DNA from 2 places in the Mycobacterium sp. NGS54 genome. Region 2 is predicted to be linked to the other one. Evidence: predicted binding sites of a transcription regulator. Region 2 holds the regulator's gene; the other holds the start of a gene.
The links. The regulator HspR, encoded in region 2, represses chaperone genes until heat shock. The targets are predictions, from matches to a motif close to ANNTGAGTNNNNNNNACTCANNT.
Positions count from the first base shown of each region.

Region 1: a site for HspR is predicted at 1,727-1,749, ahead of lon (endopeptidase La). Genes of this name have one in related genera too.

Region 1 is NZ_JCALCS010000008.1:80,547-95,088, forward strand. It holds gene lon (endopeptidase La) at 1-1,713, opposite strand, end outside; gene AC5Y5E_RS24955 (alpha-hydroxy acid oxidase) at 1,834-3,078, opposite strand; gene AC5Y5E_RS24960 (DUF1810 domain-containing protein) at 3,097-3,534, shown strand; gene AC5Y5E_RS24965 (alpha-amylase family protein) at 3,531-4,826, opposite strand; gene AC5Y5E_RS24970 (alkyl hydroperoxide reductase) at 4,837-5,373, opposite strand; gene AC5Y5E_RS24975 (peroxiredoxin) at 5,383-5,970, opposite strand; gene AC5Y5E_RS24980 (hydrogen peroxide-inducible genes activator) at 6,072-7,016, shown strand; gene AC5Y5E_RS24985 (EthD domain-containing protein) at 7,043-7,744, shown strand; gene AC5Y5E_RS24990 (PPOX class F420-dependent oxidoreductase) at 7,754-8,197, shown strand; gene AC5Y5E_RS24995 (enoyl-CoA hydratase/isomerase family protein) at 8,214-8,963, shown strand; gene AC5Y5E_RS25000 ((2Fe-2S)-binding protein) at 8,964-9,143, opposite strand; gene bfr (bacterioferritin) at 9,383-9,862, shown strand; gene AC5Y5E_RS25010 (MDR family MFS transporter) at 9,928-12,024, shown strand; gene AC5Y5E_RS25015 (carboxymuconolactone decarboxylase family protein) at 12,021-12,515, shown strand; gene AC5Y5E_RS25020 (TIGR03854 family LLM class F420-dependent oxidoreductase) at 12,616-13,497, shown strand; gene AC5Y5E_RS25025 (type I glutamate--ammonia ligase) at 13,520-14,542, shown strand, end outside.
Region 2 is NZ_JCALCS010000003.1:419,295-433,836, forward strand. It holds gene AC5Y5E_RS10885 (xanthine dehydrogenase family protein molybdopterin-binding subunit) at 1-1,042, opposite strand, end outside; gene AC5Y5E_RS10890 (nucleotidyltransferase family protein) at 1,095-1,643, shown strand; gene AC5Y5E_RS10895 (amino acid permease) at 1,622-3,076, opposite strand; gene AC5Y5E_RS10900 (amidohydrolase family protein) at 3,158-4,108, opposite strand; gene AC5Y5E_RS10905 (aldehyde dehydrogenase family protein) at 4,108-5,598, opposite strand; gene AC5Y5E_RS10910 (LysR family transcriptional regulator) at 5,726-6,655, shown strand; gene dnaK (molecular chaperone DnaK) at 6,869-8,731, shown strand; gene grpE (nucleotide exchange factor GrpE) at 8,728-9,357, shown strand; gene dnaJ (molecular chaperone DnaJ) at 9,412-10,593, shown strand; gene AC5Y5E_RS10930 (heat shock protein transcriptional repressor HspR) at 10,593-10,985, shown strand; gene AC5Y5E_RS10935 (PE family protein) at 11,060-12,226, shown strand; gene AC5Y5E_RS10940 (hypothetical protein) at 12,236-12,757, shown strand; gene AC5Y5E_RS10945 (aldose 1-epimerase) at 12,769-13,659, opposite strand; gene AC5Y5E_RS10950 (FAD-binding oxidoreductase) at 13,673-14,542, opposite strand, start outside.

The DNA of each region.
Region 1 (14,542 bases), on a different contig from region 2:
CGGACGGCCCAGGTAACCGACCAGGTCGGGCTCGTCGATGGTCACCGGTTCGTCGGCGATCTTGGTCGTCACCTTGCGCAGCGCCTTGGCCAGCAGCCGTTCGAACTGACGAACCCCCGGCTCGCGGGTGTAATCCGCCGCGATCTTGCGCAGCGCGGCGTCGGTGACCGTGACCTCGTCATCGTTCAGCGCGGCCCGCTCCCGCTGCCGGGGCAGCAGGTAGTCGCGGGCGATGGCGACCTTGTCGTCCTCGGTGTAGCCGTCGATAGTCACCAGCTCCATGCGGTCCAGCAGGGCCGACGGGATGTTCTCGATCACGTTGGCGGTGGCCAGGAACACCACATCGGACAGGTCCAGGTCCAGATCCAGGTAGTGGTCGCGGAACGTGTGGTTCTGCGCCGGGTCGAGCACCTCGAGCAGCGCCGCGCTCGGGTCGCCGCGGTAGTCGGATCCGACCTTGTCGATTTCGTCCAGCAGCACGACGGGATTCATCGAACCCGCCTCGCCGATCGCGCGCACGATCCGGCCCGGCAGCGCGCCCACGTAGGTGCGCCGGTGGCCGCGGATCTCGGCCTCGTCGCGGACACCGCCCAGGGCCACGCGGACGAACTTGCGGCCCAGCGCCCGGGCCACGCTCTCACCCAGCGACGTCTTCCCGACGCCGGGGGGACCGGCCAGCACCATCACGGCGCCGGAACCCCGCCCGCCGACGACCTGCAGCCCGCGCTGCGCACGCCGGGTGCGCACCGCCAGGTATTCGACGATGCGGTCCTTGACGTCGTCCAGCCCGTGGTGGTCGGCATCCAGGACGCCCCGCGCCGCGGCCAGGTCCGTCGAATCCTCGGTCCGCACGTTCCAGGGCAGGTCGAGCACGGTGTCCAGCCAGGTGCGAATCCAGCCGCTCTCCGGGCTCTGGTCGCTGGAGCGTTCCAGCTTGCCGACCTCGCGCAGCGCGGCCTCGCGCACCTTCTCGGGCAGGTCGGCGGCCTCGACGCGGGCCCGGTAGTCGTCGGACCCGTCTGGCTCGCCCTCGCCCAGCTCCTTGCGGATCGCGGCCAGCTGCTGGCGCAGCAGGAACTCCTTCTGCGTCTTCTCCATGCCGTCGCGAACGTCCTCGGCGATCTTCTCGTTGACCTCGACCTCCGCCAGGTGCGAGCTGGTCCAGTCGATCAGCACGCGCAGCCGCTCGGCCACGTCCACGGTTTCCAGTAGCTGGCGCTTCTGCACGTCGGTCAGGTATGACGCGTAGCCGGACGTGTCCGCCAGCGCCGACGGGTCGGTCAGGCTGTTGACGTAGTCGACGATCTGCCAGGCCTCGCGGCGCTGCAGCATGGCCAGCAGCAGCTTCTTGTATTCCGCGGCCAGGGCCTTGATCTCGTCGGTCGGCTCCGGCTCGGGCGCCTCGGTCACCTCGACCCACAGCGCGGCGCCGGACCCGGACGCGCCCGCCCCGATGTGTGCGCGACGCTCGCCACGCACAACGGCGGCTGTGCCGCCGCCGGCGATCCGGCCGACCTGCAGAATCTTCGCGATCACGCCGTGGCTCGGGTACCGGTCGTCCAGCCGCGGGGCGATCAGCAGCTGCCCGGACTCGCTGGCCTGCGCGGCGTCGATCGCCGCTCGCGCGGCGTCGTCCAGCGCAATCGGCACCACCATTCCGGGCAACACGATCGTCGGTGTGAACAACACCGGCACGGACTTGGCTTCAGCCATTCGATCCTCCAAAAGTTGAGTCTGCTGCGCTTAACCCAGCCGGGCACGGGTTTGTTCCCGACGTGATTTCGCCACGAGCGTGCGGCCAGCCGCACGCTCGGACGCGGGTGCGCACCGCCGTTACGCTGGCGGCGAAATCGGTCCCAGCCGCTGCAATTGCGTCACGTGCTTGGGCGAAAGCTCCTCGAGGCAGGTGGCGCCCAGTAGTCCCATCGTCCGGATGATCCCGCTCCGCAGGATCTCGATGGCGCGGGCCACACCCGCCTCGCCGCCGGCCATCAGCCCGTACAGGTAGCCCCGCCCGACCAGCGTGCACCGGGCCCCGAGCGCGATCGCCGCGACGATGTCGGCGCCGGACATGATGCCGGTGTCCACCAGGATCTCGGTGTCCTTGCCCAGCTCACGCGCGACCGTCGGCAACAGGTGGAAGGGCACCGGGGCCCGATCCAGCTGGCGCCCACCGTGATTGGACAACACGATCCCGTCGACGCCACGGTCCACGACGGCGCGGGCGTCCTCGAGCGTCTGGATCCCCTTGACCACCAGCTTGCCGGGCCATTGGGCCTTGATCCACTCCAAGTCATCGAAGGTCAGGCTGGGGTCGAACATCGTGCTGAGGTACTCGCCGACCGTGCCCGACCAGCGGTCCAGCGAAGCAAAGGCCAGCGGCTCGGTGGTCAGCAGGTCGAACCACCACTTCGGGTGCGGCACCGCGTCCAGGACGGTGCGCAGCGTCAGCGTCGGCGGGATCGTCATGCCGTTGCGGTTGTCGCGCAGCCGCACGCCCGCGACGGGGACGTCGACGGTGGCCAGCAGGGTGTCGAATCCCGCGTCGGCCGCGCGCTTCACCAGCGCCATCGAGCGGTCCCGGTCCCGCCACATGTAGAGCTGGAACCACTTGCGGCCCTGGGGAACCGCCGTGACGAGGTCTTCGATCGCCGTGGTGCCCAGGGTGGAGAGCGAGAACGGGATTCCCGCCCGCGCGGCTGCCCGCGCGCCGGCGATCTCGCCCTCGGTGTGCATCAGCCGGGTGAACCCGGTGGGCGCGATCCCGAACGGCAGCACGACCGGCTGGCCCAGGACGTTCCATCCGGCGGTGACATTGGAGACGTCGCGCAGGATGGTCGGGTGAAACTCGATGTCGCGGAACGCCTGTCGGGCCCGCGCGATGGACAGCTCGTCCTCGGCGGCGCCGTCGGTGTAGTCGAACGCCGCCCTGGGGGTGCGGCGTTTGGCGATGCGGCGCAGGTCCTCGATGGTGTACGCGGCTGCCAGGCGGCGCTTGGTCGCGTCGAGTTGCGGCCGTTTGAACTGCATCAGCGGCGCCAGGTCGCGCACCTTGGGCATTCGTCGCTTGACGGCCATGTATGCAACCGTAGTCATGTGGCATCGGCAAGCGACCCATTCGATCTGAGACGTTTCGTGTCGGCACAGTCCGGGATCTACCGCGCCGCCGTCGAAGAGCTGCGCAATGGACGAAAACGCGGTCACTGGATGTGGTTCGTCTTCCCACAACTGCGCGGGCTGGGCAGCAGTGCGATGGCGGCCCGCTACGGCATCACATCGCTCGAGGAAGCCCGCGCCTATCTGCAGCATGAGCTCCTCGGGTCGCGACTACGCGAGTGCACTCAGCTGGTCAACCAGGTGAAGGACCGCTCGATCATCGACATCTTTGGTTCGCCCGACGACCTCAAGCTGCGCTCGTCGATGACGCTGTTCGCCCACGCGACCGACGATAACCACGACTTCGTCACCCTGCTCGACAACTACTTCTACGGCCAGGAGGACCCTCTGACCTTGGCGCGGCTGACGGGCCCCTAGGCCGGGCCTAGAATCCGCCAGCCATGTGGCTCGACGACCACCGCGTCGACGACCTCCCGTGGCGGCGCCGAGGAGCCGGCGAGCACCTGCAGGTGGGCCGTGCCGAGCTCCGACAGCGGCGCGCGCATCGGCTCGTCGCCGATATTGAGCGCGACCAGCAGCGCGTTGTCACCGCTGCGCGTCTCGTAGACGTAGTGCCGGTTTTCCAGCCGCAACGCGGTCGTCGAGGCCGCGTGCAACCACGGGTGACGGCGGCGCAATCCGACGAGGAACTGGTGCAGTCTCCACATCTCGGCGCCGAACACGTCTAATTCCAGTGGGGGAGTGCCGAACTCGGGGCGCACCGCGTCGTCGCCGCCGTATCGCTCCTCCTTGACGCCGCGGAACCCGAGCTCGTCGCCGGCGTACACGCTGGGCACCCCGCCCACGGTAAGCAGGATCGCCAGCGCCTGGGCCACGTGCCCGGGTCGCTCGAGCCGGCTGGCGATGCGGGTGACGTCGTGATTGCCGATGAACGTCAGCGGGGCGAAGGTGGCCAGAAACTCGTTGTGCCGCTGCAGCGCCCAGTCCAGCTCGAAGAAGTTGCCGTCGTTGAGGCTGCTCCAGATGGCCTTCCACAGCTCGTACTGGGTCGCCGAGTCGAACTTCGCCGCCTCGACCACCGCGGCGTAGTCGCCATGGATGAGCTCGCCGACGAACCAGGCGTCCGGATGCTGCTCGCGCACCCGCGGCAGCGTCGACGCCCAGAATTGTTGCGGCACAATGTAGGCCGCGTCGAGGCGCCAGCCGTCCGCGCCGCGGCGCAGCCAGTGCGCCATCACGTCGGCGACGTAGCCGACGACCTCGGGGTTGTCATGGTTGAGCGTGATGAGTTCCGAGTGGCCCTCGAAGGTACCGCCGCTGAACCACCCCGGTGCCTCGTCGCGATAGCGCGGAAAGTCCACGCCGACGTGATTGAACACGCCGTCGAGCAGGATGCGCAGGCCGCGGCGGTGGGCCTGGGCGACGAGGTAGTCGAAGTCGGCGTCGTCCCCGAGCCGCGGATCGATCCGGTAGTGATCGGTGGTGTCGTAACCGTGTGTGCGGGAGGCGAATATCGGGCCCAGCGCGATCCCCGACGCCCCCAGCGCGATGGCATGGTCGAACCAGTCGACGAGCCGCCGCAGCCGATGTTGACTCGGCTGCGGCGGCTCGGACGATTCCGGCTCGTATGATTCCGGAAATGCCCCGACGAATCCCAGCGGATAGACCTGCCACCAAATCGCGTGCTCGATCCAGGCGGGTTTCGTCACAACGGCGCGATCAGCCGACGGCGGCCAGTGTCTGGGCGGCGACGATCGCTTGCGCCACACCGGCGACGATCGCCGCGGCCTTCAGCGCCTCGAGGATGGCCTCGCGGTCCACGCCCGCCTCGCGCAGCGTGTGCTCGTGGGCGACGACGCAGTGCGAACATCCGTTGATCGACGAAACCGCGAAGGACCAGAGCTCGAAATTCGCCTTGTCCACACCCGGGTTGGCGATGATGTTCATCCGCAGCCCGGCCCGCAGATCGTCATACTGGCCGTCCAGGAAGCCGCGGCCCCGGTAGAACACGTTATTCATGCCCATGATGGACGCGGCTCCCAGTGCCGCCTGGTACGCCTCGGCCGACAGGTAGTCGCCGGCCTCGGCGCCAATCTCGGCCAGCACCTGGGTGTTTCGCGTGGCCGCGGCGCTGGCCAGCAGGGTGCCCCAGAGCTGCTCCTCGTTCAGCACCGTGCTGCGTGTGATCGAGCCCAGGTTGAGCTTGAGGTCCTTGGCGTATTCGGGCAGCGCGGCCTTGAGGTTCTCGACGCTCATCTCGCCCCCTTATGCCGATGCCTTGAGCAGCTCGCCGGCGTCGATGGTCGGGTCGCCCTTGCGCCAGTTGCAGGCGCACAGCTCGTCGGATTGCAACGCGTCCAGGACTCGCAGCACCTCGTCGACGTTACGCCCCACGGATCCCGCGGTCGCCGAGACGAATTGGATTTCGTTATTCGGATCGACGATGAAGGTGACCCGGTCGGCGACGCCGTCGGCGTTGAGCACGCCCGTGGCCAGCGAAAGCTCCCGTTTGATGTCCGAAAGCATCGGGAAGGGCAGCTTCTTGAGGTCTTCGTGCTGCGCGCGCCACTGGAAGTGCACGAACTCGCTGTCGATCGAGACACCGAGAACCTGGGCGTCGCGGTCGGAGAACTCGTCGTTGAGCTTGCCGAACGCCGCGATCTCCGTCGGGCACACGAAGGTGAAGTCCTTGGGCCAGAAGAAGATCACGCGCCACTTGCCGTCGTGGTCCTCGTTGGTGATGGTGGTGAAGTAGTCGCCCGGTTGCTTGGCGTCGACCTTCGACAGGTCACCGCCGATCAGCGCGGTGAGCTGGTAGGCGGGGAATTGGTCGCCGATTGTCAGCAGGGACATATCGCTCCTTAACTGGAATTATTCAAGATTAGCCGTCTGCAACCATGATGCCGCCCCACGCATTTGAAGTAAAGGTGATATATCACACTATACTTATTGGTATGACCGATAAGACCTATCAGCCCACCGTCGCCGGTCTCCGCGCGTTCGTCGCGGTCGCCGAGAAGCAGCATTTCAGTAGCGCCGCAACAACTCTCGGCGTGAGCCAGTCGACGCTGTCGCAGGCGTTGGCGGCGCTGGAGGCGGGGCTGGGCACGCAGCTGATCGAAAGATCGACCCGGCGTGTCTTCTTGACGGCGGAAGGCACGCAGCTCCTGCCGCGGGCCCAGGCCGTGGTCGAGGCCGTCGACGCGTTCAGTGCCGCGGCAGTGGGCGCATCCGATCCGCTGCAGGCCGGCGTGCGGTTGGGACTGATCCCCACCGTGGCGCCCTACGTGCTGCCGACGGTGCTGGCCGGGCTGGCCGACCAACTGCCGTCGCTCACGTTGCGGGTGATCGAGGATCAAACCGAGCGGCTGCTCAGGCTGCTGCGTGAGGGAGCGCTGGACGCGGCGCTGATTGCGCTGCCCGCCTCCGACGTGCCGGGCGCGGGCATGACGGCGATCCCGATCTATGACGAGGACTTCGTGCTCGCCCTGCCGCCGGGGCATCCGCTGTCGGGCAAGCGCCGGGTGCCCGCGACCGCGCTGGCCGAGCTGCCGCTGTTGCTGCTGGACGAGGGGCACTGCCTGCGCGACCAGGCGCTGGACGTCTGCCAGAAGGCGGGCGTGCGGGCCGAGCTGGCCAACACCCGCGCCGCGTCGCTGGCCACCGCGGTGCAGTGCGTGACCGGCGGGCTGGGCGTGACGCTCATTCCGCAGAGCGCGGTACCGGTCGAGGCCGCCCGCAGCCGGCTCGGGCTCGCGCAGTTCGCCGCGCCGCGCCCGGGGCGGCGGATCGGACTGGTGTTTCGCTCCTCGAGCGGCCGCGACGAGTCCTACCGGCAACTGGCGGCGACGATCGGCACATTGATCGGCCAGGAACACGAGGTACGCCCGGTCAAATGACCGATCGCCGGCGGTAAGTTCGGCGCATGGAAAAGGTGATCGCGGTACTGATGCGCCCGGAGCCGGACGATGACTGGTGTGCCCGCCAGCGGGGTCACGTCGCCGGCGCGCTGTTGGAGCTGGGCCTGTTCGGGCTGCAGGTGAACGTCCGTGACAGCGCGGTGCGTCATTCCCTGATGACGCTGACGACGATGGACCCGCCGGCGGCCGCGGTGGTGAGCATGTGGACCCAGCAGTGCTATGGCGACCAGATGCAGGCGGCGCTGAAGTTCCTCGGCCAGGAATGCGACCAGCTGGCCGCCTACCTGGTGACGGAATCGGTCCCGCTCGCCGCGCCGCCGACCGAACCCGGTTGTCGGACAACGGGTCTGGCCAACATCGCGTTGCTGCGCCGGCCCGCACAGCTGGACCAGGCGACCTGGCTGGCCCGGTGGCAGGGCGACCACACCTCGGTGGCCATCGAGACGCAGTCGACGTTCGGCTATACCCAGAACTGGGTGGTGCGAGCTCTCACCCCGGACGCGCCGGGAATCGCGGGCATCGTCGAGGAGTTGTTCCCCGAGGAGGCGATCACCGATCTGAAGGCGTTCTTCGGTGCCGCCAACGACGACGACCTGCAATACCGGCTCGGCCGGATGGTCGCCAGCACAACTGCATTCGGCGCCAACGAGAACATCGACACGGTGCCGACCAGCCGCTACGTGTTCAGGACACCATTCCGGGATTGAGGATCGCTCATGACAACGCTCGACGAGGCAGTGGCGCTGGCCAAGGAAGAGAGCGGTCTTGCCGTGGTCTCGACGATTCGCGCCGACGAAACCGTGCAGGCCTCGCTGGTCAACGTCGGGCTGCTGCCGAATCCGGCCACCGGTGAGCCCTGCTTGGCCTTCACCACGTACGGCAAGGTCAAGCTCGCCAACCTGCGAGCACGCCCGCAACTGGCCGTCACGTTCAAGAACGGCTGGCAGTGGGCGACGGTCGAGGGCCGTGCGGAGCTGGCCGGCCCGGATGACGCGCAGGGCTGGCTGAGAGACGCCGACCAGTTGCGGCTGCTGCTGCGCGAGGTGTTCACCTCCGCCGGCGGTACCCACGACGACTGGGACGAGTACGACCGCGTCATGGCCAAGGAGCGGCGCGCGGTGGTGCTGATCGCGCCGACCCGCGTCTACAGCAACGGCTGACCGTTAGGCTGCAGCGGTGACGCTGCAGATCGACGACAAGAACCGGGTACGCACCCTCACGCTCAATCGGCCCGAGGCGCTCAACGCGTTCAACGAAGCGCTGTATGACGCGACGGCGGACGCGCTTCTGGCCGCCGCCGACGATCCCGAGGTCGCCGTCGTCCTGCTGACCGGCGCGGGCCGCGGGTTCAGCGCGGGCACCGACCTCGCCGAGATGCAGGCGCGGATCACCGACCCGGGCTTCACGCCCGGAAAGCACGGCTTCCCCGGCCTGATCGACGCGCTCGCCGCGTTCCCGAAGCCCCTGATCTGCGCCGTCAACGGCGTCGGCGTGGGGATCGGCGCCACCATCCTCGGCTACGCCGACCTTGCCTTCATGTCGTCGACTGCCCGGCTGAAGTGCCCCTTCACCAGCCTGGGCGTGGCCCCCGAGGCGGCTTCGTCGTATCTGCTGCCGCAGCTGGTGGGCCGGCAGAACGCCGCCTGGCTGTTGATGTCCTCGGAATGGGTCGACGCCGACGAGGCGCTGCGGATGGGTCTGGTCTGGCGGGTCTGCGACCCGGAGGACCTGCTACCCGAGGCACGCCGCCACGCGGAAGTCCTTGCGGCCCGGCCGATTTCGAGCCTGATGGCCGTCAAGCACACGATGATGGAACCGGTGCGTCCCGAGATCGCGGCGGCCAGCGCACGCGAGGGCGCTCACTTCGCCGAATTGATGGGCGCACAGGCCAACGCCGCGGCCCTGGCGGACTTCAACAAGCGCTAGCTATTGGGCCGGCTCGAATTGGCGCGAGGCGGCGATGATCGCGCGCAGGGTGCGCCTGCAGCGCCCGCAGTCGCCGCCGGCCCCGCACGCCTCGGCGACCTCCTTGGACGTCGACGCTCCCTGCGCCACGACGTCCGACACGGTTTGATTGGTGGCCCCGACGCACAGGCATACGTACATCAGCGCACCCCTCGGGCGCGGGCGTAAGCCGAGCGAACCAGCCGCATGTTAGCGAAGTCTACCCTAAGTAGGTTAGCGACGCCTAACCCCAAAAAAGTGACCCGCGCGACACACTGAGCACAGCCATACCTTCCTGGAAGATTCCCATCCGGCATGGCAAAGTGCTGGTAGCGCCCGGTGTTTCAGCCCAGCCCGCCGCCGCGGCGAGACGTGACAGCCCTCAGACGCTAGGAGTGACGATGCAAGGTGATCCGGATGTTCTGCGCCTGCTCAACGAGCAGCTGACCAGCGAGCTCACCGCGATCAACCAGTACTTCCTGCACTCAAAGATGCAGGACAACTGGGGCTTCACCGAGCTGGCCCAGAAGACCCGCGAAGAGTCGTTCGACGAGATGCGCCACGCCGAGGAGATCACCGACCGCATCCTGCTGCTCGACGGGTTGCCGAACTACCAGCGCCTCTTCTCGTTGCGCGTCGGCCAGACGCTGCGCGAGCAGTTCGAGGCCGACCTGGCCATCGAATACGAGGTGCTGGATCGGCTCAAGCCGGGGATCATCATGTGCCGCGAGAAGCAGGACAGCACCAGCGCGAACATCCTGGAAAAGATCGTGGCCGACGAGGAAAAGCACGTCGACTACCTGGAGACCCAGTTGGAGTTGATGGAAAAGCTGGGCGAGGAGCTGTACTCGGCGCAGTGCGTGTCGCGTCCGCCGAGCTGACGAGTTGATTGCCGCCGCCTGACGCTGGGCACCCGTATGCATCGGGCGCCGACGGAAGGGCAGGCATGACGAGCACGACACCGGCTGCGGTTCCGACCCGCCAGGCCCACGAGTCCCCGCCCGGCGACGCCGCGGTCAACCCGCAGCGACGGAATTTCATCTTCGTGGCGGTCCTGCTCGGCATGCTCATGGCGGCACTGGACCAGACGATCGTTGCGACCGCGCTGCCGACCATCGTCGCCAACCTCGGCGGGGCGGGCCATCAATCGTGGGTGGTCACCAGTTACCTGCTGGCGTCGACCATCATGACCGCCCTCGTCGGCAAGTTCGGTGACCTGTTCGGCCGCAAGCGGGTGTTCCAGGCGGCCGTGGTGTTTTTCGTCGGCGGGTCAGTGCTGTGTGGGCTCTCGACGTCGATGGGCATGCTGGTGGCGGCGCGCGCGCTGCAGGGCATCGGGGGCGGCGGGCTTATGGTGACGGCCATGGCGCTGATCGGCGAGGTGATTCCGCTACGCGATCGCGGGCGCTACCAGGGCGCGATGGGCGCGGTATTCGGCGTCACCACGGTGATCGGGCCCCTGCTCGGCGGGTACTTCACGGACCACTTCACCTGGCGCTGGGCGTTCTGGATCAACGTGCCGATTTCCGTCGTGGTCTTCTTCGTGGCGGCCGCGGCCATCCCGGCACTCTCCGACCGCAGCAAACCGGTCATCGACTACGTCGGGATCCTGCTCGTCGGGCTGGGTGCCTCGGGCCTGACGCTGGCCACCAGCTGGGGCGGCACCACGTATCCGTGGGGCTCGGCGACGATCGTCGGGCTGTTCGCCGGTTCCGCGGTGGCCCTCGGGACCTTCGTCTGGGTCGAAAGCCGCACGGCCGCACCGATTCTGCCGACCCGGTTGTTCGGCAGCCCGGTTTTCACGGTGTGCTGCGTGCTGTCCTTCGTAGTGGGGTTCGCGATGCTGGGCGCCCTGACGTTCCTGCCCACGTACATGCAGTTCGTCGACGGCGTCTCGGCCACCACGTCGGGCCTGCGCACGCTTCCCATGGTGGTGGGGATGCTGACCACGTCGATGGGCAGCGGTGTGCTCGTCGGCCGGACGGGCCGATACAAGGTCTTTCCCGTCGCGGGCACCGCGGTGATGGCGGTGGCTTTTTTCCTGATGTCGCGGATGGACCCGTCGACGTCGGCCTTGGTGCAGTCGCTGTTCCTGGTCATCCTCGGCGCGGGGATCGGGATGTGCATGCAGACGCTGGTCCTCATCGTGCAGAACACCTCGAGCTTCGACGACCTCGGGGTCGCCACCTCGGGCGTGACCTTTTTCCGCACCATCGGAAGTTCTTTCGGCGCAGCGATATTCGGTTCGCTGTTCACCAACTTCCTGCACAGTCGGATCGGTCCGGCCCTGGCCGCCGGCCGCGCGCCGGCCGCGGCGGCCGCGTCACCCGAGGCGCTGCACCGGCTGCCCCGCGACATGGCCGCGCCGATCGTGCGGGCCTACGCCGACTCGCTCACCCAGGTATTCCTGTGGGCGGTTCCGGTCGCTCTGGTCGGCTTCGTCTTGGCGCTGTTCCTGCGCGAGGTGCCACTGCGCGGCATCGGCAACAAGCGGGGCGACATCGGTGAAGCGTTTGCCATGCCGACCAGCCAGACTCCCGACGAGATGCTGGAGGCCGCGATCGGCCGGCTGCTGCGGGGCGTTCCCGGCATGCGACTGCGCAGTATCGCGATGCGACCCGATTGCCGGCTCGACGTCGCCGGGTTGTGGGGCGTCCTGCGTATCAACCGCTACGGGCAGATGTACGGGGTCGCGCGGCTCACCGACATAGCGGACTACCTGCGCATCCCGTTCGAGGTGCTGGAGCCCACCTTCTCCCGCCTCGTCGCCGCCGGTTACGCGCGGGGCGACGGCGACGAATTGTGGCTGACCCCCGCCGGGGCGCAGCAGGTCGACTATGTCCAGGCGCTGCTCGTGGCCTGGCTCGTCGACAAGCTGGAACGCTCGCCCGGCTTCGAGGGGCGCCCCGACCGCAGGCAGGTGCAGGCCGCGCTCGAACGCGTCGCGCATCGCGTGCTGGCCCAACGTGATTGGGACGACGAGACGCCGACGGTGGCCATAAACGCGCTAGGTCAGGGGGCTGGGCGTACCATCACGCCATGAGCCGAATCGGAACGTTCGCTGACGACGACATCTATGGCTGGGCCGCGAAGTCTCCGGACCTCGGCGGCGCGATCGCCAACTTCAGCCAGGCGGTCTACACCAAGAACCGGCTGCCCATGCGCACCCGAGAACTGGCGCGCACGGTCATCGCCCATGACAACGAATGCACGGTGTGCATGAACACCCGCGACGCCGACGGGCCCGCGGCGGGCGTCGACGAAGAGCTCTACGAGCACGCGCTGGAGTGGCGCACCTGGCCCGGCTACAGCGAGCAGGAGCGCCTGGCCGCCGAGTTCGCGCACCGCTTCGGCACCGAACACACCAAGCTGCGCGACGACGAGGACTTCTGGGCCCGCGCCAACGAGCACTTCTCCGAGGAGCTGCTCGCCGACCTCGCCATGTCCTGCGCCCTGTGGGTCGGGATGGGCCGGATGCTGCGCACCCTCGACATCGGTCAGGCCTGCAAGCTCACCCTGCCCAGCCGCGCCTAGGCGTCGCGACACTGCAACGGCTGCGACGGCGTGCCGGGAAACGTCGCAGCCGGTTAAGTTTCGCGGGCACAAATCGCCTCGCCGCCATGTTGCGGTACCTGTGAAGATTCGTTTCGGCGTCAGCCTGGGCGCGGATACCCCTCCGGACCGGCTCGCCGGCATCGTCGATCACCTGGAGAGCAGCGGTGTGGACTCGCTGTGGTTCTCCGAGCTGGTCTACTCCCCGGCGGTCGATCCGGTGGTCGGCATGGCCTACGCGCTGGCCCGCACGGCCCGGCTGAAGGTGGGCACGTCGGTGGCCGTGCTGCCGGGCCGGCACCCGGTGCTGGTGGCCAAGCAGCTCGCGTCGTTGGCCGCCGTCGCCCCCAAGCGGGTCCTGCCCGTCTTCGGGCTGCGGTCGGCGATCCCGGCCGAGCGCGAGGTGTTCGTCGTCCCCGACGGGGAACGCGCGGCGGTGTTCGACGAGGCGCTGCGGGTGCTGCGCGCGGCGCTGGTCGACGATTCGGCGACCTACAGCGGGCGGTATTTCACGGTGAGCGGGGCCGCGGTCGCCCCGCGGCCGGAGCCGCCGCTGGACATCTGGCTGGGTGGTTCGGCGCCGGCGGCGTTTCGGCGCATCGGCGCGCTGGCCGACGGCTGGCTGGGCAGTTTCCTCACCCCTGCCGAGGCCCGCGCCGGGCGCGAGGCGATCGAACGCGCCGCGGAGCGGGCCGGGAGGCGAATCGAGCCCGATCACTACGGCATCTCGCTGGCCGTCGCGGACGGCGAGTTGTCCCCGGAGCTGATGGCCGCGGCCCGCCGGCGTCGCCCCGAACTCGATCCCGGCGAGCTGATCGCCGCCGATTGGGACCGGCTGCACCGCCAACTCGACGGCTACCTCGACGCCGGGCTGACAAAGTTCGTCATCCGCCCGGCCGGCATGGCGCCGCTGGACGGCTTCCTCGACCGGTTCGCCGCCGAGTTGATCCCGCGCCAGAACTGATCGACTTGCCACAATGGCAGCCATGACAGCCACGCCCCTCGCCGCCGCCGCGATCGCCCAGCTGGAGGGCGAAGGCGTCGACACCGTCATCGGCTCCGTGGTGAACCCCGCCGGTCTCACACACGCCAAGACCGTGCCCATCCGGCGCACCAACACCTTCGCCGATCCCGGCCTGGGCGCCAGCCCGTCCTGGCACGGATTCGCCATCGACCAGAGCGGCATCGCCTTCAGCGACGACGTCGGGGTGGTCGGCGACCAGCGGCTGCGCATCGACCTGTCGGCGATGCGGATCGTCGGCGACGGGCTGGCCTGGGCGCCCGCCTCGTTCTTCGAGCAGGACGGCACGCCCGTTCCGGCGTGCGCCCGCGGAACGCTGGGCCGGATCGAGGCCGCGCTCGACGAAGCGGGCCTCGAGGCGGTCGTCGGGCACGAGATCGAGTTCCTCCTCGTCGCCCCCGACGGCGGCCGGCTGCCCGCGACGCTGTGGGCGCAGTACGGCCTCGCCGGCGTGCTCGAACACGAGGCCTTCATTCGCGACGTCAACGCCGCGGCCACGAGGGCCGGTGTGGCGATCGAGCAGTTCCACCCCGAGTACGGGGCCAACCAGTTCGAGATCTCGCTGGCGCCGCTGGCTCCGGTCGCCGCCGCCGACCAGCTGGCGGTGACCCGGCTCATCATTGGCCGGGCCGCCCGCCGCCAAGGGTTGCGCGTCAGCATGTCGCCGGCGCCGTTCGCCGGCAGCGTCGGATCCGGCGCACACCAACACTTTTCGCTGACGAGCGCCGAAGGGCCGCTGTTTTCCGACGGGGCCGGGCGCGCGGGCATGACGGCGGCGGGGGAGAACGCCGTCGCCGGGGTGGTCGCGGGGCTGCCCGACGCCCAGGGCGTCCTGTGCGGATCGATCGTGTCGGGTCTGCGGATGCGGCCCGGCAACTGGGCCGGGGCCTACGCATGCTGGGGAACCGAGAACCGGGAGGCCGCCGTGCGGTTCGTCAAGGGCGGGCCCGCGAGTCCTCGTGGCGCCAACGTCGAAGTCAAGATCGTG
Region 2 (14,542 bases):
GGTAGGGCCCGGGGAAGAACATGCCGATGGCCGCCGTGGTCAGCACCGGGTACGGCGTCGGATAGGCGCCGACGTCCTGGACAAAGTCGATGTCGGCGGCGACGATGCTGCCGTCCCCGTCGAACGCGATGCGGCCCGTGCCGTCGACGTGCCGGGCCTGGCCGGCCGACATCAGGTTCTCGCGCCGGTCCTCGATCCACTTCAGCGCCGCCGGCACCTTGCGGGCGGCCAGCATGATGCACATGTCCTCGCGCATCGGGACCACCTTTTGGCCGAAGCCGCCGCCGGTGTCGCGCATGATGACCCGAACCCGTTGCGCCGCAATGCCCAACAGGCGCGCGCAGAACGCGCGCAGCTCGTGCGGGGTCTGCGTCGACGCCCACAGGGTGAGCTCCTCGGACGCGGCCTCCCACTCGACCACCAGCCCGCGGGTCTCGATCGGCACGGGCGCGTAAATCTGTTGGTAGATGTTCTCTTTCACCACGCACGCCGCCGCCGCGAAAACCTCTTCGTCGGGCGGCGCGCCGCCCATCCCGCCCGCGACGTTGTGCGCATACGCGTCGTGCACCAGCACATCGGAGGACTGCGCGCGGGCCAGGTCCGTGATCGCCGGCATCGGCTCGTAGTCGACGTCGACCAGCTCCAGCGCGTCCTCGGCGATGTAGCGGCTTTCGGCCACGATCAGCGCGACCGGGTCGCCGACGAATTTCACCTCACTCTCGGCCAGCGGCGGGCGGGGCGTGTCCGGCACGTCCTTGCCCGCCACGGCGTGCCACGCCTCTTTGACGTCGGGATTGAGGTCGGCGGCGGTGAACACCGCGCGCACGCCGGGCAGGGCCAGCGCCGCCGACGCGTCGATGCCGTTGATCGTGGCGCGCGCGAACGGGCTGCGCACGAAGCAGGCGTGCAGCATGCCGGGCCGCGAGATGTCGTCGACGAACCCGCCGCGGCCGGTCAGCAGCCGGAGGTCCTCGACGCGCTGCACTCGGGTGCCGGCGTATCGAGGGGTCGTGGCCGTCGCCCCCTGCGCTTCTTGAGTCATTGCGCTCCATCCGGTTGTCGCCTGACGAGAACCTCGATGCCATCATAGGAGAGTGGCGTTATCACAGTCGAGGGCCGTCGGCGTCCTGCTCGCCGCGGGCGAGGGACGCCGCTACGGGCGGCCGAAGGTGCTGGTAGACGGCTGGCTGGACGCCGCCGTCCACGCGCTCCAAGTCGGTGGCTGCGCCGACGTCGTCCTGGTCCTGGGCGCCGCAGAGGTGGCCGGGCGGCCCGGGGTGACCGCGGTCGTCGCGCCCGACTGGCGCGACGGGCTGAGCGCGTCGGTGCGCGCCGGCCTGGCCGCGGCGGACGGCCTGCGCGCGGATTTTGCGGTGTTGCACGTCGTCGACACCCCCGACGTCGGTCCCGACGTGGTGGCGCGGGTCCTCGGCCGCGCCCGGGCGTCCGGCAGTGGCCTGGCGCGCGCTCAGTTCGGCGACCGGCCGGGCCATCCGGTGGTCATCGCGCGCCGGCACTGGCCGGGCGTGCTCAAGCAGCTAAAGGGGGATCGGGGCGCGGGCGAGTACCTGCGCGGCCGGCCCGACGTCGAGGCCGTCGACTGCGGCGACCTCGCCGGCGGTCAGGACATCGACGAACCCTGAGCGGGTGAGGCCGGCACGGCGGTGTCTTGCGCGGCGGCCGTGACCCGATGGCGAACCAGGAACCAACCGCCGATGAGCGCGGGAACGCCGACGACGGTCGCGCCGATCAGGTAGGGCCCCTGCACCTTGTCGAAGAACATCAGTACCACCACGCCGACCAGGAACGCCAGCGTGAGGTAGCCGCTGTACGGCGACAGCGGCATCCGGAACTTGGGCCGTTGCACCAGCCCGGCCTTGGCCAGATGGTGGAACCGCAGCTGGCTCGCGACGATCGTTCCCCAGGCGAACACGATGCCGATGGCCGCGATGTGCAGCACGATCTCGAACGCCTGGCTGGGCTTGACGGCGTTGAGCACGATGCCCAACAAACCCACGGCGCTGGTGAGCAGGATCCCGCGGTACGGCACGCCACGCTTCGACATCGGCGCGGTGAACTTCGGGCCGCTGCCGTTGATCGCCATCGACCGCAGGATGCGGCCCGTGGAATACAGTCCGGCGTTCAAGCTCGACAGCGCTGCGGTCAGCACCACCACGTTCATCACGCTGCCCGCCCCGCTGACGCCGGCTTTGGAGAAGAACGTGACGAACGGGCTGACGTTGGCCTTGTAGGCGGTGTAGGGCAGCAGCAGGCCCAGCAGGACCGTGGACCCGATGTAGAAAACCGCGATGCGGAATACCACCGAGTTGATCGCGCGCGGCATCACCTTCTCGGGGTTGGCCGTTTCCCCGGCCGCGATGCCGACGAGTTCGATTGCGGCGTAGGCGAATACCACTCCCGAGGTGACCAGCACCAGGGGCAGCAACCCCTTGGGCACGAGCCCGCCATGGGTGTCCCACAGGCCCGTGCCGGTGTCGTGACCGTCGATCTTGAAGCGTCCGACCAGAAAGACCGTGCCGACGACGAGGAACGTGACCAGCGCCAGCACCTTGATCAACGACGCCCAGAACTCCAGCTCGCCGAAGGCCTTGACCGAGATCAGGTTCATCGACAGCACCACCAGCAGCGCGACCAACGCGATGGTCCATTGCGGGACGGCGTGGAAGATCGCCCAGTAGTGGCAGTAGTGCGCGATCGCGGTGGTGTCGACGATCCCCGTCATCGACCAGTTCAGGACGTACATCCAGCCGGCGACGTAAGCCAGCTTCTCGCCGAAGAATTCGCGGGAGTACGACACGAACGATCCCGACGACGGGCGGTGCAGCACGAGCTCGCCGAGCGCGCGCAGGATCAGGAAGACGAAGATGCCGCAAACCCCGTAGACCAGGAACAGCCCGGGCCCCGCCGACGCCAGCCGTCCGCCGGCGCCGAGGAAGAGTCCGGTTCCGATGGCGCCGCCCAGGGCGATCATCTGGATCTGGCGGTTTTTGAGGCTCTTGTGATAGCCCTCGTCCTCGCGGGCGAGCCGCTCGGCGGCACTGTCTGACGGTGACATCGAGCTCCTGCCGTGGTGGCCCCGGGAACGCTCAGGCTAACCGATGAGCGCGCCGCGTGCCCACCAACAATCGGCGAAGTTTTACAGGCCCAGCAACCGCTCGGCGTTGCGGTGACTGATCAGCGCCCTGTCGTCGTCGCCCAGCGGCAGCCCGTCGAGGAAGTCCCGGGCGGCACGCATCGACCCGAACGGGTAGTCGGCCGAAAAGCACACCCGCCCGATGCCGACCTGCGCGACCAGGTTGGCGTAGGTGGGGCCGTCGTTGAAGTTGGCGAAGGTGTAGTTGAGGTTTCGCCTCAGGTAGGTGCTGACGGGATGGCGCAGGCCGGTCAGTTCGGGTTTCAGCGTCGCGTCGAACCGGGGCAGCATGAACGGGATCGCCTCGCCCATGTGCCCGATGACGATCTGCAACGACGGGTATCGGTCGAACACGCCGCCGAGGATCAACCGCAGCACGTGGGTCGCGGTGTTGATGTGCCAGCCCCAGCCGACGGTCGCGAGGGCAAACGTGACCTCGTCGGCGAATCCCGCGTAGCTGGACTCGATGACGCCGGCCGGCGGGATGGTCGGGTGCAGATAGATCGGCACCCGCAGCGCGGCCGCGCGCGACAGGACCGGGTCGAAGAACAGGTCGTCCAGGTAGACGCCCTGGCTGTGCCCGTTGATCACCGCGCCGACAAAACCGTGCTCGCGTACGGCCCGCTCGAGTTCGTCGGCGGCCTCCGCGGGCGCGCTGATCGGCACGGCGGCGAAGCCCGCCAGCCGGTCCGGGTACCGCCCTACCGCCTTTGCGAGCTCGTCGTTGCACTCACGGGCCAGCCGAACGGCGTGCGGCCCGTCCAGCTGTTCGACGCCCGGCGCGGCCAGCGACAGCACCGCCACGTCGACGCCGGCGTCGTCCATCGCCGCGATCCGGCCGTCGCCCAGGTCGCTGATCGGTTCGACGATGCCTTTGCGCGACGCCAGCCAGCGGCCCGGCCCCTTCAGGAATTCCGTTGTGGCGTAATGCTCCTCGAGAGCTATCGTCCGCATCAGCCCGCCAGCACCCGGGCCGCGGCACTCCAGTACGTCAGCTCGTCGCGGTCGGCGGCCAGCCGGATCGTCTTGGTGTACCCGTACTCCGCCAGGGTCTCCCGGGCATGCTCGCGCCCGAACCCGCTGTGGCCGACGCCGCCGAAACCGGTGCCGATGGCGATGCGGTGATAGTTGTTGACGAAGACGGCGCCGGCGCGGATCCGCCGGCTCACCCGCAGCGCCCGGTCGCTGTCCTGGGTGAACACCGCCGCGACCAATCCGAACGGCGTGGCGTTGGCGATGCGCACCGCCTCGTCCTCGTCGGTGAACGGGATGAGGGTGACCACCGGGCCGAAGATCTCGTCGCGGGCCACCCGCATGGCGGGGGTGACGCCGGTCAGGACAGTCGGCGCGACGTAGAAGCCCTCGGCCAATCGGGGATCGTCGGGCAGCGGCGCCTGAGCGGCGATGTGGGCGCCTTCGGCCACGCCGATCCGCAGGTAATCGAGGACCTGGTTCTGCTGCTTGCGGGTGGCCAACGGGCCGACATCGGTCGCCGGGTCGGCGCCGTCGCCCACCCGCAGCCGGCCCACCGCGGCGCACAACTTCGCCTCGAACTCCGCATAGACGCTGTCGTGCACCAGGATTCGCGACGCCGCGGTGCACGCCTCGCCCTGATTGAAGAAGCCGCCGTCGACCGCGGCCAGCAGCGCCTCGTGCAGGTTGGCGTCGTCGAAAACCACCAGCGGGTTCTTCCCGCCCAACTCCATCAGCGTCGGGGTGAGGTTGCCGGCCGCCGTGCGCAGCACCGCCGCGCCCGTCCGCGGCGACCCGGTGAACGACACCTTGCCGACCAACCGGTGCCCGGCCAGCGCGGCGCCCACCTCGCCCCGGCCCGGCACGGCCTGCACCACACCGTCCGGCAGGACGGACTGGATCAGCTCGACCATCCGCAACACCACCGAGGGCGTCTGCTCCGGCGGTTTGAGCACGACGGCGTTGCCGACGGCCAGCGCCGGCGCGACCTTCCCGGCGGTGTGGATGGGCGGCCAGTTGAACGGGACGATGCCCGCGATCACCCCGTACGGCTCCAGCGTGGTGACGTCCAGGACGGGGCCGTAGTCGCGGGCCTGGCTGGGCAACGCCTCCACCATGGCGCCGAAGTACTCGAAGATGGCGATCGCGGCTTCCACGTCGAAGTTGCGGGCCTGGGTGATCGGCTTGCCCATCTCCAGCGTCTCGAGCGCGGCGATCTCGTCGGCGTGGGCGCGGATCACGTCGGCGACCTGGCGCAGGTATCGGCCGCGCTCGCGCGCGGGGCGTTGCTTCCAGCGCAGGTGCGCGGCGTGCGCGCGGCGGACGGCCTGGTCCACCTCGTCCGGCCCGGCACCCTGGACGACCGTCACCGTCTGCCCCGTCGCGGGGTTCTGCACGACGAACTGGTCGTCGGTGGACGCCGAGGACCACCGGGTCCGGGTTCTGGTCAGGGTGGGGCCCTGCAAACTCATAAAGCGCACCGTCCAATTGAGGGGGTTGGGATCGACGCGATCCAATTGCGAACCGTAAATTGGCCCAACCGTCAAAAGCCAACGAAAATTCCTGATGGGAGCCATCACCGGCGGTGATAATGGTTCGGTGGAGCTTCGCCAGTTCGAGTATTTTCTCGCTGTCGCGGACACCCTCAGCTTCACCCGCGCCGCCAAAAGGCTGCACGTCGTCCAGTCCGGAGTGTCCGCGACGATCAAGGCCCTCGAACGCGAACTCGGCGCGGAGTTGTTCGTCCGGGGACCGGCGGGAGTGACGCTCACCCCGGCGGGGCGCGAGCTGGCGCCCCACGCCCGCGCCACCATCGAGGCCGCCCGCGCGGCCAGGGAGTCCGTCGCCGCCACCGTCGGGGCCGTCCGCGGCACCGTCAGGCTGGGGACGTTGATGTCGGTCAACAACATCGACCTGCCGACGCTGCTGGCCGAGCTGCGTGCTCGGCATCCCGGCGTGCTGGTCCAAATTCGTTTCGCCCGGGCCGGTTCGGCGGGCCTGGCGCAGCAGCTCCGCGACGGCAGCCTCGACGTCGCGCTCCTCGTTTTCCCGGACGGCGCCCCGGCCGACCTGCACACCCGGCTCGTCGCCGAGTTTCCGCTGCTGTTGGTCGTCCCCGCGGATCACCCGCTCGCCGGACGGGATTCGGTGTCACTGGCCGAGCTGGCCGGGATGTCGTTCGTCGACGGCCCGCCCGGCTACGGCAACCGCGCCGTGGTCGACCGGGCCTTCGCCGCGGCCGGGGTGCAACGCACGGTCGCCCTCGAGGTCGCCGACATCGCCACCACGGCGACCCACGTGCGCAACGGCCTCGGTGTCGGCTTCTTGAGCCGGTTCATCCTCGACGAGATCGGCGACGACGGCCTGGCGACGCTGCGGATCTCCGGCTACGACCTGTGTTGGCGCCTGTATGTCGCGAGGTCGGCGCTGCGCCCGCCCGGCGCCGCCACCCGCGCCGTGTTCTCGCTGATCGAGGAGATGATCCCGGGGCCCGAGCCGGATCTCGGCACCGCCCCGAGTGTGAGCTAACGGCGTTGGTTGTGCGTCCAGGGCGCCCTGTATTCATACGCGACGGGCACCCCGGGAACAAGACGCGCGCGCTCGCCGTTAGCATGATCGACAAGTTGAGTGAATCAGGCTCAACCTTGGCTTGACACCAGGGAGTCCGGAAGGGCAGGCTTGAGCGGGGTTCACTCAGCATAGTGGCACCAAAGAAGCTCTACGTAATCAGGAGGAATCACTATGGCTCGTGCGGTCGGCATCGACCTCGGGACCACCAACTCAGTCGTCTCGGTTCTCGAGGGCGGCGACCCCGTCGTCGTCGCAAACTCCGAGGGCTCGCGGACCACTCCGTCGATCGTCGCGTTCGCGCGCAACGGCGAAGTGCTGGTCGGCCAGCCCGCCAAGAACCAGGCGGTGACCAACGTCGACCGCACCATCCGTTCGGTGAAGCGGCACATGGGCACCGATTGGTCTGTCGAGATCGATGACAAGAAGTACACGGCGCAGGAGATCAGCGCCCGCGTGCTGATGAAGCTGAAGCGCGACGCGGAGGCCTACCTCGGTGAGGACATCACCGACGCGGTCATCACCGTGCCCGCGTACTTCAACGACGCCCAGCGCCAGGCGACCAAGGAGGCCGGCCAGATCGCCGGCCTGAACGTGCTGCGCATCGTCAACGAGCCCACCGCCGCGGCGCTGGCCTACGGCCTGGACAAGGGCGAGAAGGAGCAGACCATCCTGGTCTTCGACCTCGGTGGCGGTACCTTCGACGTCTCGCTGCTCGAGATCGGCGAGGGCGTGGTCGAGGTCCGCGCCACCAGCGGTGACAACCACCTCGGTGGCGACGACTGGGACGACCGCGTCGTCGAATGGCTCGTCGACAAGTTCAAGGGCACCAGCGGCATCGACCTCACCAAGGACAAGATGGCGATGCAGCGGCTGCGTGAGGCCGCCGAGAAGGCCAAGATCGAGCTCTCGAGCTCGCAGAGCACCTCGATCAACCTGCCCTACATCACCGTCGACGCGGACAAGAACCCGCTGTTCCTCGACGAGCAGCTGACCCGCGCCGAGTTCCAGAAGATCACCCAGGACCTGCTGGACCGCACCCGTCAGCCGTTCAAGTCGGTGATCTCCGACGCCGGCATCTCGGTGTCCGACATCGACCACGTCGTGCTGGTCGGCGGTTCCACCCGCATGCCCGCGGTGACCGAGCTGGTCAAGGAGCTCACCGGCGGCAAGGAGCCCAACAAGGGCGTCAACCCCGACGAGGTGGTTGCCGTGGGCGCCGCGCTGCAGGCCGGTGTGCTCAAGGGTGAGGTGAAAGACGTTCTGCTGCTTGACGTTACGCCGCTGAGCCTCGGTATCGAGACCAAGGGTGGCGTGATGACCAAGCTGATCGAGCGCAACACCACGATCCCGACGAAGCGCTCGGAGACCTTCACCACGGCCGACGACAACCAGCCGTCCGTGCAGATCCAGGTCTACCAGGGTGAGCGCGAAATCGCCTCGCACAACAAGCTGCTCGGCTCCTTCGAGCTGACCGGCATCCCGCCGGCTCCGCGCGGCGTCCCGCAGATCGAGGTCACCTTCGACATCGACGCCAACGGCATCGTGCACGTCACGGCCAAGGACAAGGGCACCGGCAAGGAGAACACGATCAAGATCCAGGAGGGCTCCGGCCTGTCCAAGGAGGAGATCGACCGGATGATCAAGGACGCCGAGGCGCACGCCGAGGAGGACCGTCAGCGCCGCGAGGAGGCCGACATCCGCAACCAGGCGGAATCGCTGGTCTACCAGACGGAGAAGTTCGTCAAGGACCAGCGCGAAGCCGAGGGCGGGTCGAAGGTTCCCGAGGAGACGCTGTCCAAGGTCGATTCGGCGATCGCCGAGGCCAAGACGGCGCTTGGCGGCACCGACATCTCCGCGATCAAGTCGGCGATGGAGAAGCTGGGCCAGGAGTCCCAGGCGCTGGGCCAGGCCATCTACGAGGCCACCCAGGCCGAGGGCGCCCAGTCCGGCGGCCCGGAGCAGGGTGGCGCGGCAGGCTCGGCCGATGACGTCGTGGACGCGGAGGTGGTCGACGACGACCGGGAGGCCAAGTGAGCGAGGGCAACCCGGAACAGGTGACCGTCACCGACAAGCGGCGCATCGACCCCGAGACCGGCGAAGTACGGCACGTCCCCCCCGGCGCGGCAGCGCCGGGCGGGGCGCCTGCCGGTAAGGCCGAGGCGGGCGACAAGGTCGCCGAGCTGACCGCCGATCTGCAGCGCGTGCAGGCGGACTTCACCAACTACCGCAAGCGGGCGCTGCGCGACCAGCAGGCCGCCGCGGACCGGGCCAAGGCCGCCGTGGTTAGCCAATTGCTCGGCGTGCTGGACGATCTCGATCGGGCCCGCAAGCACGGCGACCTGGAGTCCGGCCCGCTGAAGTCGGTCGCCGACAAACTGGAAGGCGCCCTGACCGGCCTCGGTCTCACGGCGTTCGGCGCGGAGGGCGAGGACTTCGACCCGGTGCTGCACGAGGCCGTGCAGCACGAGGGCGACGGCGCCGACGGCTCCAAGCCGGTGATCGGCACGGTAATGCGGCAGGGCTACAAGCTGGGAGACCAGGTGCTGCGGCACGCGCTGGTCGGCGTGGTCGACACGGTCGCCGGCGACGGCGAAGAAACGGTCGTCGCCGAAACGCATCCGTCCGACACGGTCGATAACGCCGACGGCTCCGGTGAGTAAGCACCACAATCACATACGACAAATAGATAGAGAAAGGTGAGGGGGTGACGCGGCATGGCCCAGCGTGAATGGGTCGAAAAGGACTTCTATAAGGAGCTGGGCGTCTCCTCTGACGCCAGTCCGGAAGAGATCAAGCGCGCGTATCGCAAGCTGGCGCGCGACCTGCATCCGGACGCCAACCCCGACAACCCGGCCGCCGGCGAACGATTCAAGGCGGTGTCGGAGGCGCACAACGTGTTGTCGGATCCGGCCAAGCGCAAGGAGTACGACGAAACCCGCCGCCTGTTCGCCGGCGGCGGTTTCGGCGGCCGCAGGTTCGATGGTGGCAGCGGCTTCAGCTTCAACGTCGGTGGCGACGGCGCGGAGTTCAACCTCAGCGACCTGTTCGACGCCGCCGGCCGAAGTGGCGGCGCAAACATCGGCGACCTGTTCGGCGGCTTGTTCGGACGAGGCGGCGCGAGCCCGCGTCCCAGCCGGCCGCGGCGCGGCAACGACCTGGAGACTGAGACCGAGCTCGATTTCGTCGAGGCGGCCAAGGGCGTGGCGATGCCGCTGCGGCTGACCAGCCCGGCGCCGTGCACGAATTGCCATGGCAGCGGCGCGCGCCCGGGCACCAGCCCGAAGGTGTGCCCCAGCTGTAACGGCGCGGGCGTGATCAACCGCAACCAGGGAGCGTTCGGCTTCTCCGAACCCTGCGCCGACTGCCGGGGCAGCGGCTCGATCATCGAGCACCCCTGCGACGAGTGCAAAGGCACCGGCGTGACGACCCGCACCCGCACCATCAACGTGCGGATCCCGCCGGGCGTCGAGGACGGACAGCGGATCCGGCTGCCCGGGCAGGGCGAGGCCGGGCTGCGCGGGGCGCCGTCGGGCGACCTGTACGTGACCGTGCATGTGCGACCGGACAAGGTGTTCGGCCGCGACGGCGACGACCTCACCGTGACCGTCCCCGTCAGCTTCACCGAATTGGCTTTGGGTTCAACGCTTTCGGTTCCCACGCTGGACGGCAAGGTCGGCGTGCGGGTGCCCAAGGGCACCGCCGACGGCCGCATCCTGCGGGTCCGCGGACGCGGTGTGCCCAAGCGCGGCGGCGGCAACGGCGACCTGCTGGTCACCGTGAAAGTGTCCGTGCCGCCGAACCTGGAGGGCGCCGCCCAGGAGGCGCTGGAGGCCTACGCGGCCGCCGAGCGATCCAGTGGTTTCGACCCGCGCGCGGGATGGGCAGGTAATCGCTGATGGCCCGAGGTTCTCGCAACCCCAAGGAGGAGGCCCGGACCTTCCTGATCTCGGTGGCGGCCGAACTGGCCGGCATGCACGCGCAGACCCTGCGCACCTATGACCGCCTCGGGCTGGTGAGCCCGAGGCGCACTTCCGGCGGGGGACGCCGTTATTCGGAGCACGACGTGGACCTGCTGCGCGAGGTGCAGCGGCTGTCGCAGGACGAGGGCGTCAACCTGGCCGGCATCAAGCGCATCATCGAGCTGACCAACCAGGTGGAGGCGCTGCAGTCGCGCGTGAAGGAGCTGACCGAGGAGCTGGCGCAGGTGCGCGCCGGCCAGCGCCGCGACCTGGCGGTGGTGCCCAAGAGCACCGCGCTGGTGGTCTGGCAACCGCGAAAACCGCGCTAGGCGACCGCGGAGCCGCGAAAATGTAGGGAAATCCCTGATTCGCGGTTAAGTTCGCGCGCCCTATGGTCGGGGCCATGTCATTCGTCCTCATAGCGCCGGAATTCGTCACGGCGGCGGCCACCGACGTGGCCAACATTGGCTCCGCCCTGCATGCGGCCAACGCCGCGGCCCTGGCCCCGACGTCGCAACTGCTGGCCGCCGGCAACGACGAGGTGTCGGCGGCGATCGCCGCGCTGTTCGGCGCGCACGGGCAGGCCTATCAGGCGCTGGGTGTCCAGGCGCAACGGTTTCATCAGCAATTCGTCCAACTGCTGAACTCCGGGGCGAGCATGTACGCCGGCGCCGAGGCCGCGAACGCGTCGCCGCTGCAAACGATCGAGCAGGACGTGCTGGGCGCGATCAACGCGCCGACCCAACTGTTCCTGGGGCGCCCGCTGATCGGTGACGGCGCGAACGGCGGAACCGTTGGCGGTGTCGGGCAACCCGGCGGCGCGGGTGGCATCCTCTGGGGCAACGGCGGCGCCGGCGGTGCAAGCACGAACAACGGGGTGGCCGGCGGGAATGGTGGCGCCGGTGGGCTGATCGGCAACGGCGGGCCAGGCGGCGCCGGCGGATTCGGCGGAACCGGCGGTGCGGGCGGCAACGCGGGGCTGTTCGGCATCGGCGGGGCGGGCGGCGCCGGGGGCGGCCCGAACGGGGCCCTGACCGGCGGAGCCGGCGGCAACGGCGGCATGGGCGGGTTGATCTACGGCGCCGGCGGCGCGGGCGGAACCGGAGGTCTCAGCACGGTTTTGACGCCGGGCGCCGCTGGCGCGGGTGGCCACGGTGGCAGCGCCGGACTGATCGGCACCGGCGGGGCCGGCGGCGCCGGTGGTGCGGGCAACACAGCCTCCAGCGTCCACGACGGCGGGGCCGGTGGCGGCGGCGGTAACGGCGGCCTGCTCTTCGGTGACGGCGGGAGCGGTGGCGGGGGCGGTGCCGCGGGGCACGCCGGCATCGGCGGGCACGGCGGCACGGGCGGCAACGCCGGGCCGATCGGCAACGGCGGCGCCGGTGGCGTCGGCGGCGCCATCGGTACCGGGGCGTCGTTCGCCGGGCAGGGCGGTAACGGCGGTGACGCGTCGTGGATCGGTAACGGTGGCCCCGGCGGCAACGGTGGCACGTTCGGCGGCGCGGGCGGTGCCGGGGGAACTCGCGGGAAGCTGTTCGGCGCCGACGGCGCCCCGGGCCAACCGGGCTAACTTCATGGCATGGAAGTTGTTACCGAGCACCCCATCGTCGAGACACTGCTGAACCGATATCGACCCGAGCTAGGCGGCGACCTGCCCGCCTACCGCAATCACGTGTACCGCGGGCTCAATTATCACCAACGGCTGCTCGGCGGTCCGGTCCCGGACTTCGCCGTACTGGCTTGGGCCACGCACGATCTCGGCATCTGGACCGCGGGTACGTTCGACTATCTAGAGCCCTCCGCCGACCTGGCCTCCGCGCATGCCGAAGAATTCGGCATTGACAACGTCGACGAAATACGCAGGCTGATCGTCGAACACCACCGGCTGCGGCCGTCGCACGATCGCATGGCCGAGACCTTCCGGATAGCCGACCGTATCGACGTGAGCAGAGGCCTGCTGCGTGACGGGGTCGGGCGTCCGGACATCCGGTCCGTCGTCGCCGAGTTGCCGTATTGCGGCTTCCACGGGTTCCTCGCCAAGGGCCTGACCCGCTACGCCGCCGGGCACCCGCTGCGGCCCTTCCCCATGCTGCGGTGGTGAAAGATGTTCGCTCACACCCGAATCGAGAACTGCGTCACCGCCGGCGCGCCTGGGCGCGCGCACCGGTAGCCGCCGCGGCGCAACGCGTCCGTCGGCGCCGTCATCGGCTCGAAGCACACCACATCCTCGGCGAGGGGGGCGAAGATCTGGGCCGCCGGATAGCCCCGCTCGAAGTGCACCTCGACGCGGCGCCCGCCGCCGGACACCGCGAACACCGCGCCGTCGCCGGCCTGGTCGTAGGCGTCGTCGAAAGCCTTGTCGCCCAGGGGTTCTTCGCTAGCCGGCTGAGGTTCGGATTCTCCCGTGGGCAGGCCGCGCGCGTCGAGCCCCAAGTGCCGCAGCGGCGGTGTCTCGATCATCCAGTCGCCGCGGGCAACGCCGGGCAGGTGCAGGTAGGGATGGAAACCGAAGCACAGCGGAACCGCGGTATCCCCGGTCGCGGTGACCGTGGTACGCACCGTCAGCGCCCGGTCGGCCAGCCGCACCGCCACCGAGAGCACATGCGGGAACGGAAAGCCGGCCAGCAACCGCGGGTCGGCGCCGAAATCCACCTCCGCGGTCAGCTCGTTGCCCGACTCCGTCGTCACCCGCCAGCCCGGGTAGGCGGCCAGGGTGCCGTGGATCGGCAACCCGTTGGGATCGGGACGCACGCCGTTCTCCCCGGGCGTCAGCGTCACCGTCACGTTCTCGGCCGTGTAGGTGTTGTCGCCCAACCGATTTGCCCACGGGTACAGGATCGGGATGCCCATCGTCTTGCCCGCCTCGACGTACGCCTGCAGGCCGCGTCGTTGGCCGAGCAACTCGGTGCCCGCGTCGGTCAGCGAGGTGCCGATCATTCCCGCCTCGGGCACGAACTGCGCCGCCACCGGCGACGACGGGTCGGTCAGGGTCACGATCTGCATGGTTTACCTCGGTTCACCGGGACAGTGGGTCGTGCTGAATGTGTTCGGGCGGAGCACCTTTGGCGACCAGGGCGGCCTTGGTGGCGCGGACCATCTCCGGCCCGCCGCAGATCAGGATCTGCCGGTCGCCCCAGCCACCGTATTTTGTCACCACGTCGGGCAGGCGGCCGGTCTGGCGCACATGCAGGCCGCGCGGCGGCGTGACGTCGGGATAGTCAGCGGCCCACGACGGGTCCAGGCTGTACTCCGAGACCGGGGAGACGGACAGCCACGGATTGTGCTGGGCGACCTGCCACAGGGTGGGCAGGTCGTAGAGCTCGCAGCGGTAGCGGGCGCCGAAGAAGAGGTGGACCCGCGGATTTTCCGCATAGCGGGACAGGTCCATGATCAGCGCCCGCAGCGGCGCCAGCCCGGTGCTGCCGGCGACCATCAGCACGTCCTCACCCTCCCGGTCGACCCGCAGGCCGCCGTGCGGACTGGACAGCCGCCACCGGTCCCCGGGCCGTGTCTCGTTGACGATCGCGGTGCTGACCAGGCCGCCGGGCACCTGGCGGACGTGGAACTCGATCCCGCCGCCCGGGTCGGCGGGGATCGCCGGGCTCAGGTAGCGCCACCGGCGCGGGCACTGCGGAATGTGGGCGTCGACGTACTGGCCGGGGTAGTAGTCCATCGGGCGGTCGAGCTGCAGCCGCACGACGGCCAGGTCGCGGGAGACCCGCATGTGTTCGATGACCGTGCCGTCCCACCAGGCCGGCCCCCGCTCGGCCTCGGCGGCCCCGCTCATCACCCCGGTGATCAGGTTGAGCGACTGATCGGCGGCCGCCGCGACGGGATCGGTCCACCCGTCACCGAGGCGGTCACGAAGCGTCGCGTACAGCGCGCG